2 regions of the Paraburkholderia sp. MM6662-R1 genome follow, and region 2 is predicted to be linked to the other one. Evidence: predicted binding sites of a transcription regulator. Region 2 holds the regulator's gene; the other holds the start of a gene.

Region 1 (8,117 bases), 2.9 Mb from region 2:
CTGAGCGATACGCAGGGACTCGCCCTTCGTAGCGACCGGGTTGTAGAAACCGACGCGCTCGATGAAGCGGCCGTCACGACGGCTGCGCGAGTCGGTGGCGACGATGTTGTAGAACGGGCGCTTCTTGGAGCCGCCACGAGCCAAGCGGATGATGACCATACTAGAATCCTTGAAAACCGGGGTTCGGAACGACTGAAACAGGCGATTATAGCGGGAAAGCGACGCCATAACAAACACTTACCGGGATAAACTGCGGAAACGGGCTGCACCCACCTTCTACAAGAGGTGCGAGAACCCGCTCAAACGCCCGAATTACCTGAAGGAGCGCCCGTGCAACGCCAGCCGAAACTCCCGTTTCCGTTCGCCTTTCGTGCCTTTTTCGTACGCTTTGCCGGACTTTCGCGCACCTCGTGCAGCCGGATTCTACGTGCGGTAGCGGCCGCGGTTATCGCCGCGCAGGCGTTGACGGCAATCGCCGCGCTGCCCATCGAGAAAATCAAGCTGCCGCCGGGCTTTCACATCGAAGTGTTGTCGGACGAGGTGCCGAGCGCGCGCGCGATGACGTTGTCGCCCAAGGGCATTCTCTACGTGGGTAGCGACGATGGCCATGTGTATGCGCTCGAGCTGCGGAACGGCCGCGTGACGGCTCACCACGTGATCGCGTCCGGGCTGCAGATGCCCGCCGGCGTCGCGTGGCGCGACGGCGCGCTGTATGTGTCGGCCGTGTCGAAAATCGTGCGCTTCGATGCGATCGACTCGCACCTGAACGATCCGCCGAAACCGGTCGTTGTCACCGACAAGCTGCCAACGGACACGCATCACGGCTGGAAATTCATCGCGTTCGGCCCGGATGGCAAGCTGTACGTGCCGCAAGGCGCGCCGTGCAACATTTGCCAGAGAGATCCGGACCGCTTTGCGATGATTGGCCGCATGAACCCGGACGGCAGCCACTACGAGGTCGTCGCGCGCGGCATCCGCAATTCCGTCGGCTTCGCGTGGCATCCGGTCACCCACGAACTGTGGTTCACCGACAACGGTCGCGACCTGCTCGGCGACGATATTCCGAGCGACAAGCTCAACCGCGCGCCGCATGTCGGCATGAACTTCGGCTTTCCGTACTGTCACGGCGGCGACACGCCCGACCCCGAGTTCGGCAAGGATCATCCGTGCAGCGAATTCACGCCGCCAGTGGTCAAGCTTGGCGCGCACGTGGCGGCGCTTGGCATGCGCTTTTACGACGGCCCGATGTTTCCCGCCGACTACCGCAACAATATCTTCATCGCCGAGCACGGCTCGTGGAACCGCAGCAAGAAGGTCGGCTACCGCGTCGTGCGCGTGATCACCGACCCTGACGGCAGCCACGCACGCCAGCAGGTCTTTGCCGAAGGCTGGCTGCAACCCGGCGAATCGGTCTGGGGCCGCCCCGCCGACGTGTTGCCGCTGCCAGACGGTTCGCTACTGATCAGCGACGATACCGCCGGCGCAATCTATCGCATCACGTATTCAGCGCCGTAACACGCGGATGCACGCATGTCCGGCTGAACGGCTGCACACACCCTGAGCCAGGTCCGGCGCATCTCGCCGCCCCGCTTTCAGCCTGGGCGATCGTCCTCCACGTGACCGCCCGCGCGCCGCAGGCGTAGAATGCGCGTCGGTCCGCGCCCCCGCGGCGCGCCGCTCCTTTCGACCGCCCGTCACTCTGCCCACGCGTTCATGCCCACCGCTGCCTCGACTTCCCCGCGCTTCAGATCCAAGACGCTCACCGCCGCGTTGGCGTTCCTGTTCGGCAGCCTCGGCGCCCACCGCTTCTATCTGTACGGCACCCGAGACATCTACGGCTGGGCGCATCTACTCGGCACGCTAATCGGCATTCCCGGCGTGATGCTGCTGGTCGCGACCGAGCGCGCGTCGATCCTGGGCTGGATGCTCGCGCCGTTCGGCGCGGTTTCGCTGTTTGCCGCGTTTCTGGCGGCGCTCGTCTACGGGCTGCGTCCTGATCAGAAATGGGATGCGCAATTCAACACCCACACGCAACGCAAAAGCCGCTCCGGCTGGGCGGTCATTTTCGTCGTGATCTTTTCGCTGCTGATCGGTGCGTTTCTGCTGATGACCGGTCTCGCGCTCGCGTTCCAGACCTACTTCGAAAGTCAGGTCGAAGCGGCCAAAGCGATTTCGCAGTAATGCCCCGTGGCGGGACCCGCAGACGTTCCTGCGCGCTAGAAAAGCCTCAGTTGCGGATTGTCGCGCGCCGGTGCGCTCACCTGCTCGGCGCGCGGCGGCTCGATCCGGCGGAAATGCGACATGTCGAGAATGCCGCGGTCGCGCCCGTTCAACCCTAACCGGCGCACGGCCTTGTGAAAGCGCTGCCTGAGCAGATCCGCCCATAAGCCCTCTCCCTTCATGCGGGTCGAGAACGAAGAATCGTAATCCTTGCCGCCTCGCATGTCGCGCACACGGCTCATCACGCGCTCGGCCCGATCCGGGAAATGTGCGCCCAGCCAATCCTTGAACAGCGGCGCGACCTCCCACGGCAGCCGCAGCACGATATAGCTCGCATTGCTGGCGCCCGCTTCTGCGCATGCTTCGAGCACGCGCTCCATATCCGGTTCGGTGACGAACGGGATCACCGGCGCGATGCTGACGCCGACCGGAATGCCCGCCTCGCTGAGCGTACGGATCGTGCGCAGCCGGCGCGACGGCGTGGCCGCGCGCGGTTCGAGCGTGCGCGCGATGTCGGCGTCCAGCGTGGTGATGGTGATCGCGGCCATGAATTGCCCGCGCCCGGCCATCGGCGCAAGCAGGTCGATGTCGCGCTCGATCAGCGATGATTTGGTGATCGCCCCGAACGGGTGGTTGCGCTCGCTGAGCACCTCGATCACACGACGCGTAAGACGCAAGTCACGTTCGGCCGGCTGCCATGCATCGGTGGCGACGCCGAGCGCGATCGGCTCGGGTACATAGGATTTCTTCGACAGTTCCCGCTCGAGCAGTTCGGGCGCGTTGATCTTCGCGTAGATGCGGCTTTCGAAATCGAGCCCGGGCGACAAGCCCAGGTAGCTGTGCGTGGGCCGCGCGAAGCAATAGATGCAGCCGTGTTCGCAGCCCCGGTAAGGATTCAGCGACACATTGAACGGAATGTCCGGCGACGCATTGCGTGTGAGGATGGTTTTTGCGCGCTCCTCGAACACCTGCGTGCGCAGGACCTTCGGCTCCCCGTCTTCGTCGTCCGTCTGCCAGCCGTCGTGGACGGCTTCGCGCTGGTCGACTTCGTAGCGGCCTTGCAGGTTCGTGACCGCGCCGCGCCCCTTGCGAGGCGCCGGCGGCGCGATCGGAAATTCGGGAATGTCAGGGGTGTCGGGGTCATCCACGGCGGGCCACGCAAAGCAAACGCAAACAGGAAGCGCCAAAGGAAAGCGGCGCAAAACACCTGTATAAATATACAGTGTTTACGCCGTTTGTCGAGCACTTCGTTGGTCGCTTGATGCGCGTCCAACCCCGTCAGTGAACCGGCACCTACTCGCCCACCGCGATCGTCAGCGTCTCCTTGATTTCCTCCATCACCACATAGCTCTTCGACTGCACCGCGCCCGGCAGCTGCAGCAGGATGTCGCCGAGCAACTTCCGGTAATCGGCCATTTCGCCGATGCGCGCCTTGATCAGATAGTCGAAATCGCCCGACACGAGGTGGCACTCGAGCACCTCGGGGATCTTCTGCACCTCGCGCCGGAACAGATCGAACATGTTGCCACTCTTGTGATCGAGCGTGATCTCGACGAACACGAGCAGCGCCGCGCCCAGCTCGGCCGGGTTCACGCGGGCGTAGTAGCCGGTGATCACGCCGTCGCGCTCCATCCGCTTGACGCGCTCGATGCACGGCGTCACCGACAGACCGACCTGCTCCGCCAGGTCCTTCATCGCCATACGGCCGTCCTGCTGCAGGAGCCGCAGGATCTTGTGATCGAGCTTGTCGAGAGCCCGCACGGGCTGGCGCTGGGTACGCATGGTGTTTTTTCTAAAAATGATGAAAATACAATAACAAAACCTGTCTCACTGTCAATAGTATAGCGGTTAACACTGGGCAAACGGCATTTCACCTCACATTGCAGCTCGCTGAATCGAATCAGATCGAACCTCCGACGAGCGCCTTGCCCTCACTCAATTTTTGGATATCTGGAGCAGCTATGCGAGTCGTCGTTTTGGGCAGTGGCGTCGTCGGCGTGACGAGTGCGTATTACCTCGCGCGCGCCGGTCACGAAGTGACCGTTATCGATCGCGAAGCCGGCCCGGCGCTCGAAACCAGTTTCGCCAACGCGGGCCAGATCTCGCCGGGCTACGCTTCGCCGTGGGCCGCCCCGGGCGTGCCGCTGAAGGCCGTCAAGTGGATGTTCCAGAAGCACGCGCCGCTAGCGATTCGCGTCGACGGCACCGCGTTCCAACTGCAATGGATGTGGCAGATGCTGCAGAACTGCACGGCGCCGCGCTATGCGGTGAACAAGGGCCGTATGGTGCGGCTGGCCGAATACAGCCGCGACTGCCTGCAGGCGTTGCGCGCCGACACCGGCATCGAGTACGAAGGCCGCACCGGCGGCACGCTGCAGGTATTTCGCACGCAACAGCAGTTCGACGGCGCCGCGAAAGACATCGCCGTGCTGCAGGAAGCCAACGTGCCATACGAGCTGCTGACGGCCGACGAACTCGCCAAGGCCGAACCAGCCCTCGCCGCGGTGTCGCACAAGCTCACCGGCGGCCTGCGCCTGCCCGGCGACGAAACCGGCGACTGCCAGATGTTCACGACGCGCCTCGCGGCGCTCGCCGAGGAACTGGGCGTCAAGTTCCGCTACAACACGTCGATCGACGCGCTCGCGATGGCGGGCGGCCGCATCGCCGGCGTGCAGTGCGGCAGCGAGCTCGTGCGCGCGGATTCGTTCGTGGTCGCGCTCGGCTCGTATTCGACGCGCTTCCTCGATGGCATAGTGAAGCTTCCGGTCTATCCGCTGAAGGGCTATTCGATCACCGCGCCGATCGTCGACGCGGCTGCCGCGCCGGTGTCGACCGTGCTCGATGAGACCTACAAGATCGCGATCACGCGCTTCGACGACCGGATCCGCGTCGGCGGGATGGCCGAGATCGTCGGCTTCGACAAATCGCTGCGCGAGGCGCGCCGCGAGACGCTCGAGCTTTCTGTGAATGACCTGTTCCCGGGCGGCGGCGACACGTCGAAGGCGACGTTCTGGAGCGGTCTGCGGCCGATGACGCCGGACGGCACGCCGATCGTCGGCCGCACGCCGGTGCCGAACCTGTTCCTGAACACCGGCCACGGCACGCTTGGCTGGACGATGTCGTGCGGCTCGGGCCAACTGCTCGCCGACTTGATGTCGGGCAAGCAGCCCGCGATTCGCGCGGACGATCTGTCGGTGCATCGCTATCTCGGCGAGACCGCGGGCGAGCATCGGCCGGCGTATGCGTGAGTTTGAGTGCTTGCGCTGACGCGGCCCTGGCCGCGGCGCAGGCCGCAACAAACAGCAGCCGTACAAACAAACGGCGCCTCGCGGGGCGCCGTTTGCATTTCAATGTGCTGCCGCGATCGCGGCCGGCATCGAGGCATGCTCAGAACTGGTCTTCCGACAAAGCCAGCACGCCCTCGCCACCCTTCGCGCTGACGATCGCCACTTCGAGCGCCGCCGCCTGTGGCAACACATGCTCGGCGTAAAACCGCGCGGTCGCGATCTTCGCGTCATGAAACGCTGGGTCCTCGTCGCGCTTCGTCGCCGCGGCAAGCTGCGCACGCGCCATCTGCCAGCCGCCCAGCACGATGCCCGCGAGCTTCAGATAGGGCACGCTGCCCGCGAACACCGCATTCGGATCGCCCTTCGCATTGGCGACGACGAAATCGACGACCGCGCCAAGCGCGCGCCGGCCCTGCGCGAGCTGTGTGCGCATCGATGCGAACGCCGCGCCCTGCTGCGCGCCAAGCGCTTCAACCGTTTCGGCGACGCCAGCGAGCAGTTCCTTCGCGACCTTGCCGCCGTCGCGCAGCGTCTTGCGACCGATCAGGTCGTTGGCCTGGATCGCGGTCGTGCCTTCGTAAATCGGTAGAATGCGCGCGTCGCGGTAGTACTGGGCAGCGCCGGTTTCCTCGATGAAGCCCATGCCGCCATGCACCTGCACGCCGAGGCTCGTCACGTCGATCGACAGCTCCGTGCTCCAGCCCTTCACGATCGGCACGAGGTATTCGTAGATCGCCTGATGCTTCGCGCGCGTCGCATCGTCCGGATGACGATGCGCGATATCGCAGTGCGAGGCCGCGAGGTAGGCGAGCGCGCGCGACGCCTCGGTGAGGCTGCGCATCGTCGACAGCATGCGGCGCACGTCCGGGTGCTGGATGATCGCGACCGACTGCTTCGCGGAGCCGTCCACGGGACGGCTCTGCACGCGCTCTTTCGCATACGCGACCGCCTTCTGATATGCGCGATCCGAGATCGCGACACCTTGCATGCCGACCGCGAAACGGGCGGCGTTCATCATGATGAACATGTATTCGAGGCCGCGATTCTCTTCGCCGATCAGCTGACCGAGCGCGCCGCCGTGATCGCCGAACTGCAGCACGGCGGTCGGGCTCGCCTTGATGCCGAGCTTGTGCTCGATCGACACGCAATGCACGTCGTTGCGCTCACCGAGCGAACCGTCTTCGTTGACGAGAAACTTCGGCACAAGGAACAGCGAAATGCCTTTCACGCCATCGGGCGCGTTCGGCGTGCGTGCGAGCACCAGATGCACGATGTTCTTCGCCATGTCGTGCTCGCCCCACGTGATGAAAATCTTCGTGCCGAACAGCTTGAACGAACCGTCGGCCTGCGGCTCGGCGCGCGTGCGTACGAGCGCGAGATCGGAGCCGGCCTGCGGCTCGGTCAGGTTCATCGTGCCGGTCCATTCGCCTGAAATCAGCTTGGGCACGTAGGTCTGTTTTTGCGCTTCGCTGCCAGCGGTTAACAGCGCTTCGATGGCGCCGTCGGTCAGCAACGGACACAGCGCAAAAGAGAGGTTCGACGCGTTGAGCATTTCGATGCAAGGCGTCGCGATCAGCTTCGGCAGGCCCTGGCCTTCGTAGTCGAGCGGATGTTGCACGCCCTGCCAACCGCCTTCGGCAAACTGGCGGAAGGCTTCCCTGAAACCCGGCGTCGCAGTGACCACGCCATCCTTCCAGCTGCTCGGATTACGATCGCCGTCGACGTTCAGCGGCGCGAGCACTTCGCCGCATAGTTTCGCCGACTCGTCGAGCACGGCCTTCGCGGTGTCGAGGTTCGCGTCCTCGAAGCCGGGCAGCTTCGCGATGTCTTCCAGTCCGGCCAGTTCTTTCATCACGAACAGCATGTCCTTGATGGGTGCCGTATAGCTCATTTCGGTACTCCTCCCTTGATATGAAAAAAGGGCGCGGGACTTGGTGGGTCCTGCGCCCTTCGCTTGTTTTCGGCGGCCTCTTTCAGGCGCCGCGGCGCTTAGCCTAGTTCGCTCACGAGTTCCGGCACGAGGGTGAACAGATCGCCAACCAAACCGTAATCGGCCACGCTGAAAATCGGCGCTTCTTCGTCCTTGTTGATCGCGACGATGACTTTCGAGTCCTTCATGCCGGCCAGATGCTGGATCGCACCCGAGATGCCGACTGCGACGTACAGTTGCGGCGCGACGATCTTGCCGGTTTGGCCGACCTGATAGTCGTTCGGCACGAACCCCGCGTCGACCGCCGCGCGCGATGCGCCCAGTGCCGCGCCGAGCTTGTCGGCCAGCGGCTCGAGCACCTTCATGTAGTTCTCGCCATTGCCCAGACCACGGCCACCCGACACGATGATCTTCGCGCTCGTCAGTTCCGGACGATCGAGCTTCGTCACTTCGCGGCTCACGAACTGCGCGAGGCCTGCGTCGGCTGCCGCTTCGATCCTCTCGACCGCTGCGCTGCCGCCTTCGGCCGCGACGGCATCAAAACCGGTCGAGCGCACGGTGATGACCTTGATCGGATCAGCCGATTGCACGATCGCGATTGCGTTGCCCGCGTAGATGGGACGCTCGAACGTGTCGGCGCTATCCACTGCCGTGATGTCGCTGATCTGCGCGACGTCGAG
Region 2 (8,117 bases):
GAATCAGCACCACGAGGCTCAGATAAGCCACCGTGATGCCGAGTGTCAGGCCAAAACCGGGCAATGCGCTCGGCTTGCGGAAGGTCAACGTGGTCATGCTGGATACTCGTTCATGGTTGATGCTCGCGCGGTTGTTCGTTTTGCCGTGCTGCCGTACTGCGGTACTGCCGCACTGCTGGCCACCGGACCCCGGTTAGCCGAAAGCGCGCCCATTGGGCGCGCCCTTTTTCCCCTGGCTGTGATTCAGGCGGTGGTTCTTACTGCGGCTGATAAATCGAATCGAACACGCCGCCGTCCGCGAAATGAGTCTTCTGCGCGTTGGTCCAACCGCCGAACGAATCGTCGATCGTGTACAGCTTCAGCTTCGGAAACTTCGCGGTCAGATCGGCGGGCACCTTGCTGGAACGCGGACGATAGAAATTGCGCGCGGCGATCTCCTGACCTTGCTCGCTATACAGGAAGTTCAGATACGCCTCGGCCAGCTTGCGCGTGCCGTGTTTGTCGACGACCTTGTCGACCACCGCGACCGGCGGCTCGGCCAGAATGCTCACCGACGGCACCACGATCTCGAACCTGTCCGGACCAAACTCCTTCAGCGCCAGGAACGCCTCGTTTTCCCACGCGATCAGCACGTCGCCGATACCGCGCTGCACGAAGCTCGTGGTCGCGCCGCGCGCGCCCGAATCGAGCACGCCGGCGTTCCTGTACAGCTTGCCGACGAACTCCCTGGCCTTCTGGTCGTTGCCGCCCGGTTGATGCTCGGCGTACGCCCACGCGGCCAGGTAGTTCCAGCGCGCGCCGCCCGAGGTCTTCGGATTCGGCGTCACGATCGACACGCCCGGTTTCACCAGATCGTCCCAATCCTTGATGTGCTTCGGGTTGCCCTTGCGCACCAGAAATACGATCGTCGACGTGTACGGCGATGCGTTGTCCGGCAGACGCTTTTGCCAGTTCTTGTCGACGAGCCCCTTGTTCGCGAGCGCGTCGATGTCATAGGCGAGCGCAAGCGTCACGACGTCGGCCTGCAGTCCGTCGAGCACCGAGCGAGCCTGCGCGCCCGAGCCGCCGTGCGACTGCTTGAAGGTGACGGCTTCGCCGGTCCTGGCCTTCCATTCCTTGCCGAATGCCTGATTGATGTCCTGATACAGCTCGCGCGTCGGATCGTAGGACACGTTTAACAGCGTGGTGTCGGCGTGCGCGACGCCGCTTGCGCCCAACATGCCGAACGCACCCGCCGCGCCGACGGCGAGCGCCGCGATCAGTTTTCCGGTTCGAGCCGCAAGCCCCATATGCCGATGGTTCATTTCAATTTTTCTCCGCGTGATGGTCCGCTGATGAGCGTCTGGTGTTGTTCTGCGTCGCGGCCACGTGCACATGAGCGCCAACCGGAGGCCAGTCTATCGAAGCGCTTTCATTATTAAAAATAATGTTTCTTCATTTTTTAATACTCAAAAGTGGTAACGACAGATGCGCCGGCTGCTGGGACGCCGACAATGCCGTCATGTCGCCGATAAACGACGCCCCAGCGTGGCCGTTGCGCCAAACTTAAAGTAAAGCTTGAAATGCGCGGAATACTGTATAAAAATACAGTTACCTGTTCATACATACAGTGGCCATGACAAAACTCACCGCACGACAGCAGCAGGTTTTCGATCTGATCCGCCGCGCGATCGAACGCACCGGCTTTCCGCCCACTCGCGCGGAAATTGCCGCCGAACTCGGGTTCAGCTCGGCCAATTCCGCGGAAGAGCATCTGCGCGCGCTGGCGCGCAAGGGCGTGATCGAACTCGCGGCCGGCGCGTCGCGCGGCATCCGCCTGCTGTCCGGGCAGGAGGACGCGCCGTATCAGTTCACCCTGCCGCATGCGGGCCTGATGCAGTTGTCGTTGCCGCTGATCGGCCGGGTCGCGGCGGGTAGCCCGATCCTCGCGCAGGAACATATCTCGCAGCACTACGCGTGTGACCCGGCGCTGTTCTCGAGCAAGCCCGACTACCTGCTGAAGGTGCGCGGCCTGTCGATGCGCGACGCGGGCATTCTCGACGGCGACCTGCTCGCGGTGCAAAAGCGCACCGAAGCGAAGGACGGCCAGATCATCATTGCGCGGCTTGGCGACGACGTGACGGTCAAGCGTCTGAAGCGCCGGCCGAACGGCATCGAACTGATCGCCGAAAACCCCGATTACGACAACATCTTCGTGGAAACCGGCAGCGCCGATTTCGCGCTCGAAGGGATCGCGGTCGGGCTGATCCGCCCCAGCGAGTTCTGATCTGTCGCTGTCGCCAGAACGCTTGCGCCGGTTTGTCCGACCCAAGCCGCATTTACGCCTGCATCTATGCCCGCATCTACGCCGAATCGCCTGGAGAGACTCATGGAACGCCTTGCCCGCCTGTTGCCCTTTCGCCAGTTCGGCCGTCTGCGCCATCTGCGCAAGCTCACGCCCTGCGCGCTAATCGAGGCGCCCGCTGCGCGCACGCCGTCGCTGTTCGACGCGGTTGCCGAAGCTTCCGGTCTGCCGTCGTCGTTGCCGGCGTTCGCGCGCGTGTCGCTGAATTCGGCGCTGAACATCGTTGAGCCCGCGCGTCGCGCGCCGGTGCGGGTCTATCATGGACCGTCGCGACTGATCATGGTCGGCACGGTCGACGCCGTATGCCGTATGATCGATCGCTGCATAGCCGACGAAGCCAACGTGCACGGCGCGGTGTTCGAAGCCTGAGCGAATCCTGAGTACGCATGCAACAAGCACTTCGGATGTTCAGAGATTCGTGTGGGATGGGATCGTTCCGACCTCGCCGTGCTCGACGTTAGATCATCACTGACGTGGAGTCCCATTCGATGACAATTCGGAAACGCATACAGGGCAGCGCCACCCGGCCGCTGCTGATCACGCTGATCGTGGTGATCGTGATTGCCGCGCTGGGCTTTATTTATGCGTCACCGTATCTCGCGGTGAACAATCTCAAACGCGCCGCCGATGCGCGTGACGTGCAAACCGTCAATCAGTACGTGGACTTTCCCGCGCTACGCGATAGCCTGAAGCAACAGGTGGGCGCCATGCTGACACGCCGGCTCGAGGCGGATGCCGGCAACAAGATGGCCACGATCGGCGCGGTGATCGGCGTGACGCTGATCGGCCCGCTCGTCGATGCCTATGCGACACCCGACGGCGTCGCGGCGCTGCTGAACGGCATGCCGCCGCGTGGCACGCCGGGCGAGCAACCGTCCGCGCCGCCAGCCGCGGGCGGCGAAGCGCCGGCCGCACCAGCCGCGGGCGACACCACCACGCAGGCCAGCGCACCGCCGCCCGGGCGTCAAAGCACGGCCGGCTATCGCAGTCTCAACGAGTTTGTCGTCACGTACCGGCGTGGCGAAGGTAACGCGAACTATTCGGCAATCTTTCGTCGCGAAGGTCTGGTCACGTGGAAGCTCGCGGCGATCAATCTGAACGAGTGAGATCGAAGCCTGGCCGGATGGGATGCGTGGCTGGCCATCGGGGCCGGCCACGCGACAGGGTCTATTCAAATCTGGGCTCGATGACGGGGCGCGCGGCTTCGCGTCCCTCACTAGCCCATTACGCCGCAGCCGCCTGCTGCTGCTCCTGCGCGGACGAGCACGCCACCAGAATGCTGCACGACACGCGGTCGAGCAGCGGCGTGTTGCCCGCCCCCATCCACCACCGTGACAAACCAGTCCGGCAGCGATGACCCACCACCACGAGGTCGACCTGCAACTCGTTGGCAAGATTGGCGATCTCGTCGATCGGATGACCGAATGCGAAATGCCCTTGCGCGCTCACGCCTCGCTCGGTCAGCCAGTTCACGCCCTCCTGCAGAATCTCGCGGGCCGTTTTTTCGAAGCTGCTGCACGCGACGTCCGTCAACAGGCCCGCGCTCTGCGCGATGCTCGAACGCATGTCGACGACCGACAGCAGATGCGTTTCTGCCTTCAGTTCCAACGCCAGATCGGCACCGCAACGCAGGGCTTTCCGGCCTTCGCGCGAGCCGTCGTAGCACAACAGGATTTTCTGGTAGCTCGCCATCTGTTTTCTCCATTCGCGCGGAAAGCGCGGTCTGAATCAATCATGGTGCGCCGCAATTCGGCTTGCAAGGGATGGAAAACGCTAAGTGCATACTCGGTGCATGCCGATCCAGTCTGCACAAGCGTTGGGCGACCCGACGCAGCGTTTGCACGCGTATGCCGCAATGCAAAACTTCGTTTGCGAACGCTGCGTCGACACACTGCGGGCCGGTTGACGTGCCAGTCGTGCCACCGCCAATCAGCGGCGCCAATCGACACCGACGAGCGCATCGCACACCACGCATGACGCGTTCCCGGACACCCGCTCGCATCAGCGATCCGATACCTGGAGTAAGCGGCTTCGCGTGCGCAATGCGTGCATCGCAGGTATGTTGTGTCTTGCGCGTACGTTGTGTCTTTTTCCGGAGCCTTGCTCGAGCCATGCCCACCGCCCCCATCGAATTCCATCAGGTCAGGAAAAGCTACGGCGAAAAAACGGTCGTCGACGGATTGTCGTTTCATGTGAACACCGGCGAATGCTTCGGGCTGCTCGGCCCCAACGGCGCCGGTAAGACCACGACATTGCGCATGCTGCTCGGCATTGCGGCGCCCGACGCCGGCGCGATCCGGCTGTGCGACGAGCCGATCCCGGGCCGCGCGCGCCTCGCGCGCTCGCGCGTCGGCGTGGTGCCGCAGTTCGACAACCTCGATCCCGATTTCACGGTGCGCGAAAATCTGCTCGTATTCGGTCGCTACTTCGGTCTGAGCGCCGCGCAGTGTCGCGCGGCGGTGCCGGGTCTGCTCGAATTCGCTCGCCTCGAGAACAAGGCGGACGCGCGCGTGAGCGAACTGTCGGGCGGCATGAAGCGGCGCCTCACGCTCGCGCGCGCGCTGATCAACGATCCCGACGTGCTGATCATGGACGAGCCGACCACCGGTCTCGATCCGCAAGCGCGCCATCTGATCTGGGAGCGGCTGCGCTCGCTGCTCGCGCGCGGCAAGACCATTCTGCTGACCACGCACTTCATGGAAGAAGCCGAACGGCTCTGTCATCGACTGTGCGTGATCGAGGAAGGCCGCAAGATCGCCGAAGGCGCGCCGCGCGAGTTGATCGAGTCCGAAATCGGCTGCGACGTGATCGAGATCTACGGCCCCGATCCGTTTGCGTTGCGCGACGAACTCGCGCCGCTCGCCGAGCGCACCGAGATCAGCGGCGAGACGCTGTTCTGTTACGTGAACGACGCGCAGCCCGTGCATATGCGCCTCAAGCAGCGCGCCGATTTGCGCTATCTGCATCGGCCGGCGAATCTCGAGGATGTGTTTCTGCGGCTCACCGGTCGCGAAATGCAGGACTGAATCCATAGCGAGACACTTGATGGACGCACGTACTTACGAAACCCACGACGGCACGCCATCGGCGCAAGAACCGTTCGGTGCCTTCCCCGCCAATGCCACGAACTGGATCGCGGTGTGGCGCCGCAATTACCTGGTGTGGAAAAAGCTCGCGATCGCGTCGATGTTCGGCAACTTCGCCGATCCGATGATCTATCTGTTCGGTCTCGGCCTCGGGCTCGGGCTGATGGTCGGGCACGTCGACGGCGTGTCGTATATCTCGTTCCTCGCGGCGGGCACGGTGCCGTCGAGCGTGATGATGTCGGCGAGCTTCGAGTCGATGTATTCGGGCTTTTCGCGCATGCACGTGCAGCGCACGTGGGAAGCGATCATGCATACGCCGCTCACGCTCGGCGATATCGTGCTCGGCGAGGTGGTGTGGGCCGCCAGCAAATCGGTGTTGTCGGGTGTGGCGATCATGCTGGTGGCGGGCGCGCTCGGCTATGCGAGTTTTCCGTCGATGCTGCTCGCGCTGCCGGTCATCGTGCTGGCCGGTCTCGCGTTCGCGAGCCTCGCGATGATCGTGACGGCGCTCGCGCCGTCATACGACTTTTTCATGTTCTATCAGACGCTCGTGCTCACGCCGATGCTGCTGCTCTCCGGCGTGTTCTTTCCGATCTCGCAACTGCCCGGCGCCGCGCAAGCGGTGACTGCCGCACTGCCGCTCGCCAATGCGGTCGACCTGATGCGCCCGGCGATGCTCGGTCGGCCGATGGAGCACGCGGCGCTCCATGTGAGCGTGCTGGGCCGCTTATGCGATCGGCGGCTTCATCGTGTCGGCGATCCTGCTTCGGCGTCGCATGATGAAGTAAGCCGAACGCGCGGGCGGCGCGTTGCGCCTGCACCCGCGCAAGACGACGCCGCGTCGGTCGTCGCACGGCGTGTTTGCTATCGTTGTGCGCGCTCAGTCCTCGTCATCGGTCCACGGAATGTCGACGTCGGAGATGAACGCGACCGTCGCGAACGGGCCGCCCTCGTGACGCCCGATCTTGCCATCGGCGCGCTGCCATTCCACCCGGAACACGGTGACCGGATCATCCGCGATCAGCCGCACCGTGCGCAATTCGTCGGGATCGGCGTCCTCGACCGGACCGTCGAGCGAAATCAGCAGCGCCTGTGGCCATAGACCATCGGCGGGATCGTAGATCTTGTCGCCGTCGTGAATCAGCGTGAAGGCTTCCACGCCGATGGTCGCCGACGCATCGACGATCATCTTGGCGAGCGCACGCAACAACGCGGTCGCCCGCGCCGAGTTCGCCTGACGGATCGCGAGATCACCGCGCGTGAGAGCCTGCTCGAGTTTTGGATTGGTTTTCTGTTGCGCCATGGCTGTGTTGGTCCTATCGCTCTGTCGTGGGCAACGCGCCATCGGGACGACGCGCCGCGTTTCTATTTGGGTCCATCTATTGCCGCTTGTGTGCATTGCAGCATCGCGGGCTGGGCGGCAGGTCCGCGGTTCGACTGTCATTGTTCCGCGTTTGCCCTGATCGTGGCGCGCACCATCAGGGTCGTTTTCTCAGGGCCGTCCTTGCCGTCCACCACAGTTTAGGTCGTGATTCGGATTCCGGGAGAACATTTGCCGCTTAGTGCGCGGCATGTGTCGCATTTCATGCATCGGCTCGCGGGCGCCGCGGCGTACGTTTACCGCGTCCACCGGCGAGCTTCGACGCCTGCGCCCCAGCCGGCTTCGCATCCGCGATCCGCGCGATCAGATGGTCGCGAAACGTGCGCACCGACGGGGGCAACTCGCGCCCCGCCATCGTCTGCACCTGGATGCTGCGCTGGCGCATCTGCGGGTCGGTGAGCGGAATCACGACGAAGCCGTCGTCGGCATAGCGGTCGCGCACCGACAGCAGCCCCGTGAACATGATCGCTCCGGACCGCTGCGCGTAGCGATAACTCGCGCCGCTGTTGTTGCAGATCAGATCCGGCTCGAGGAGGATGCCTTCGAGCGCGCACGTGATGTCGATCAACTGGCGAATCGTGGTGCCCGTCTCCGACAACACGAGCGGATAGCGACTCACCTCGGCGAGCGACAGTTTCGCGCGCGCCGCAAGGGGATGATCGGCGCGCAGCAGCACGAACACCGGCGCGCGTTCGGTGTGCTCGACCTTCACGCCCTTCTCCGGCGCGAGGCTGAACGACAGCGCGATATCGACGTCACCGTCGCGCACGTGGCGAGTGGCGTCGGCCGGCGACATCACGGTCAGCGTGAAATCGATGCCGGGGCGCTCGGCGCGGAAATCCGCAATCGCGGTGGGCAGGAAGTCGACCGCAAAACCCTCGGCGGTCGCGATCTTGATCCGGCTGCCGTGCAAGCTCGCGAGGCCGCTAATCTCTTTCATCACGTGCTCGGCTTCGAGCAGGCTGCGTTGCGCGTACGCAAGCAGCCGCTCACCGGCCTCGGACAGCGTCATGCCGCGCGGACGCCGCTCGAACAGCGTCACGCCGAGCTCGCTTTCGAGCCGCACGATTTGCCGGCTGATCGCCGATACCGCGACGTGCAGCCGCTCGGACGCGTCGCTCAGCGAGCCGCCGCGCGCGACTTCGACGAAATAACGCAACGCGATGCCATGCAGTGAACGTGCCATCCTGGACGCCTCGATCGAATCAGTTGCAACGGTGCCATGGGTGGGCGGGTGCCGCGGTTCAAGCCGACGCGCGACGCTTTGCTTTTCCGGCAAGGCAAGCTTCGAAACACGATCATTGTG

What was found. The regulator LexA, encoded in region 2, represses DNA repair genes until DNA is damaged. The targets are predictions, from matches to a motif close to ACTGTATNNNNATACAGT.
Region 1: a site for LexA is predicted at 3,427-3,444, ahead of OKW39_RS17095 (PA0069 family radical SAM protein). Genes of this name have one in related genera too.

Annotation. Positions count from the first base shown of each region.
Region 1 is NZ_JBNDLV010000001.1:3,595,582-3,603,698, reverse strand. It holds gene rpsP (30S ribosomal protein S16) at 1-159, opposite strand, end outside; gene OKW39_RS17105 (PQQ-dependent sugar dehydrogenase) at 421-1,515, shown strand; gene OKW39_RS17100 (NINE protein) at 1,714-2,181, shown strand; gene OKW39_RS17095 (PA0069 family radical SAM protein) at 2,217-3,368, opposite strand; gene OKW39_RS17090 (Lrp/AsnC ligand binding domain-containing protein) at 3,514-4,002, opposite strand; gene OKW39_RS17085 (D-amino acid dehydrogenase) at 4,182-5,468, shown strand; gene OKW39_RS17080 (acyl-CoA dehydrogenase) at 5,608-7,398, opposite strand; gene OKW39_RS17075 (electron transfer flavoprotein subunit alpha/FixB family protein) at 7,497-8,117, opposite strand, start outside.
Region 2 is NZ_JBNDLV010000001.1:660,859-668,975, forward strand. It holds gene cysT (sulfate ABC transporter permease subunit CysT) at 1-97, opposite strand, end outside; gene OKW39_RS03055 (sulfate ABC transporter substrate-binding protein) at 258-1,304, opposite strand; gene lexA (transcriptional repressor LexA) at 1,616-2,266, shown strand; gene OKW39_RS03065 (hypothetical protein) at 2,369-2,713, shown strand; gene OKW39_RS03070 (DUF2939 domain-containing protein) at 2,833-3,450, shown strand; gene OKW39_RS03075 (universal stress protein) at 3,569-4,036, opposite strand; gene nodI (nodulation factor ABC transporter ATP-binding protein NodI) at 4,456-5,370, shown strand; partial or broken gene OKW39_RS03085 (ABC transporter permease) at 5,390-6,218, shown strand; gene OKW39_RS03090 (hypothetical protein) at 6,311-6,733, opposite strand; gene OKW39_RS03095 (LysR family transcriptional regulator) at 7,014-7,997, opposite strand.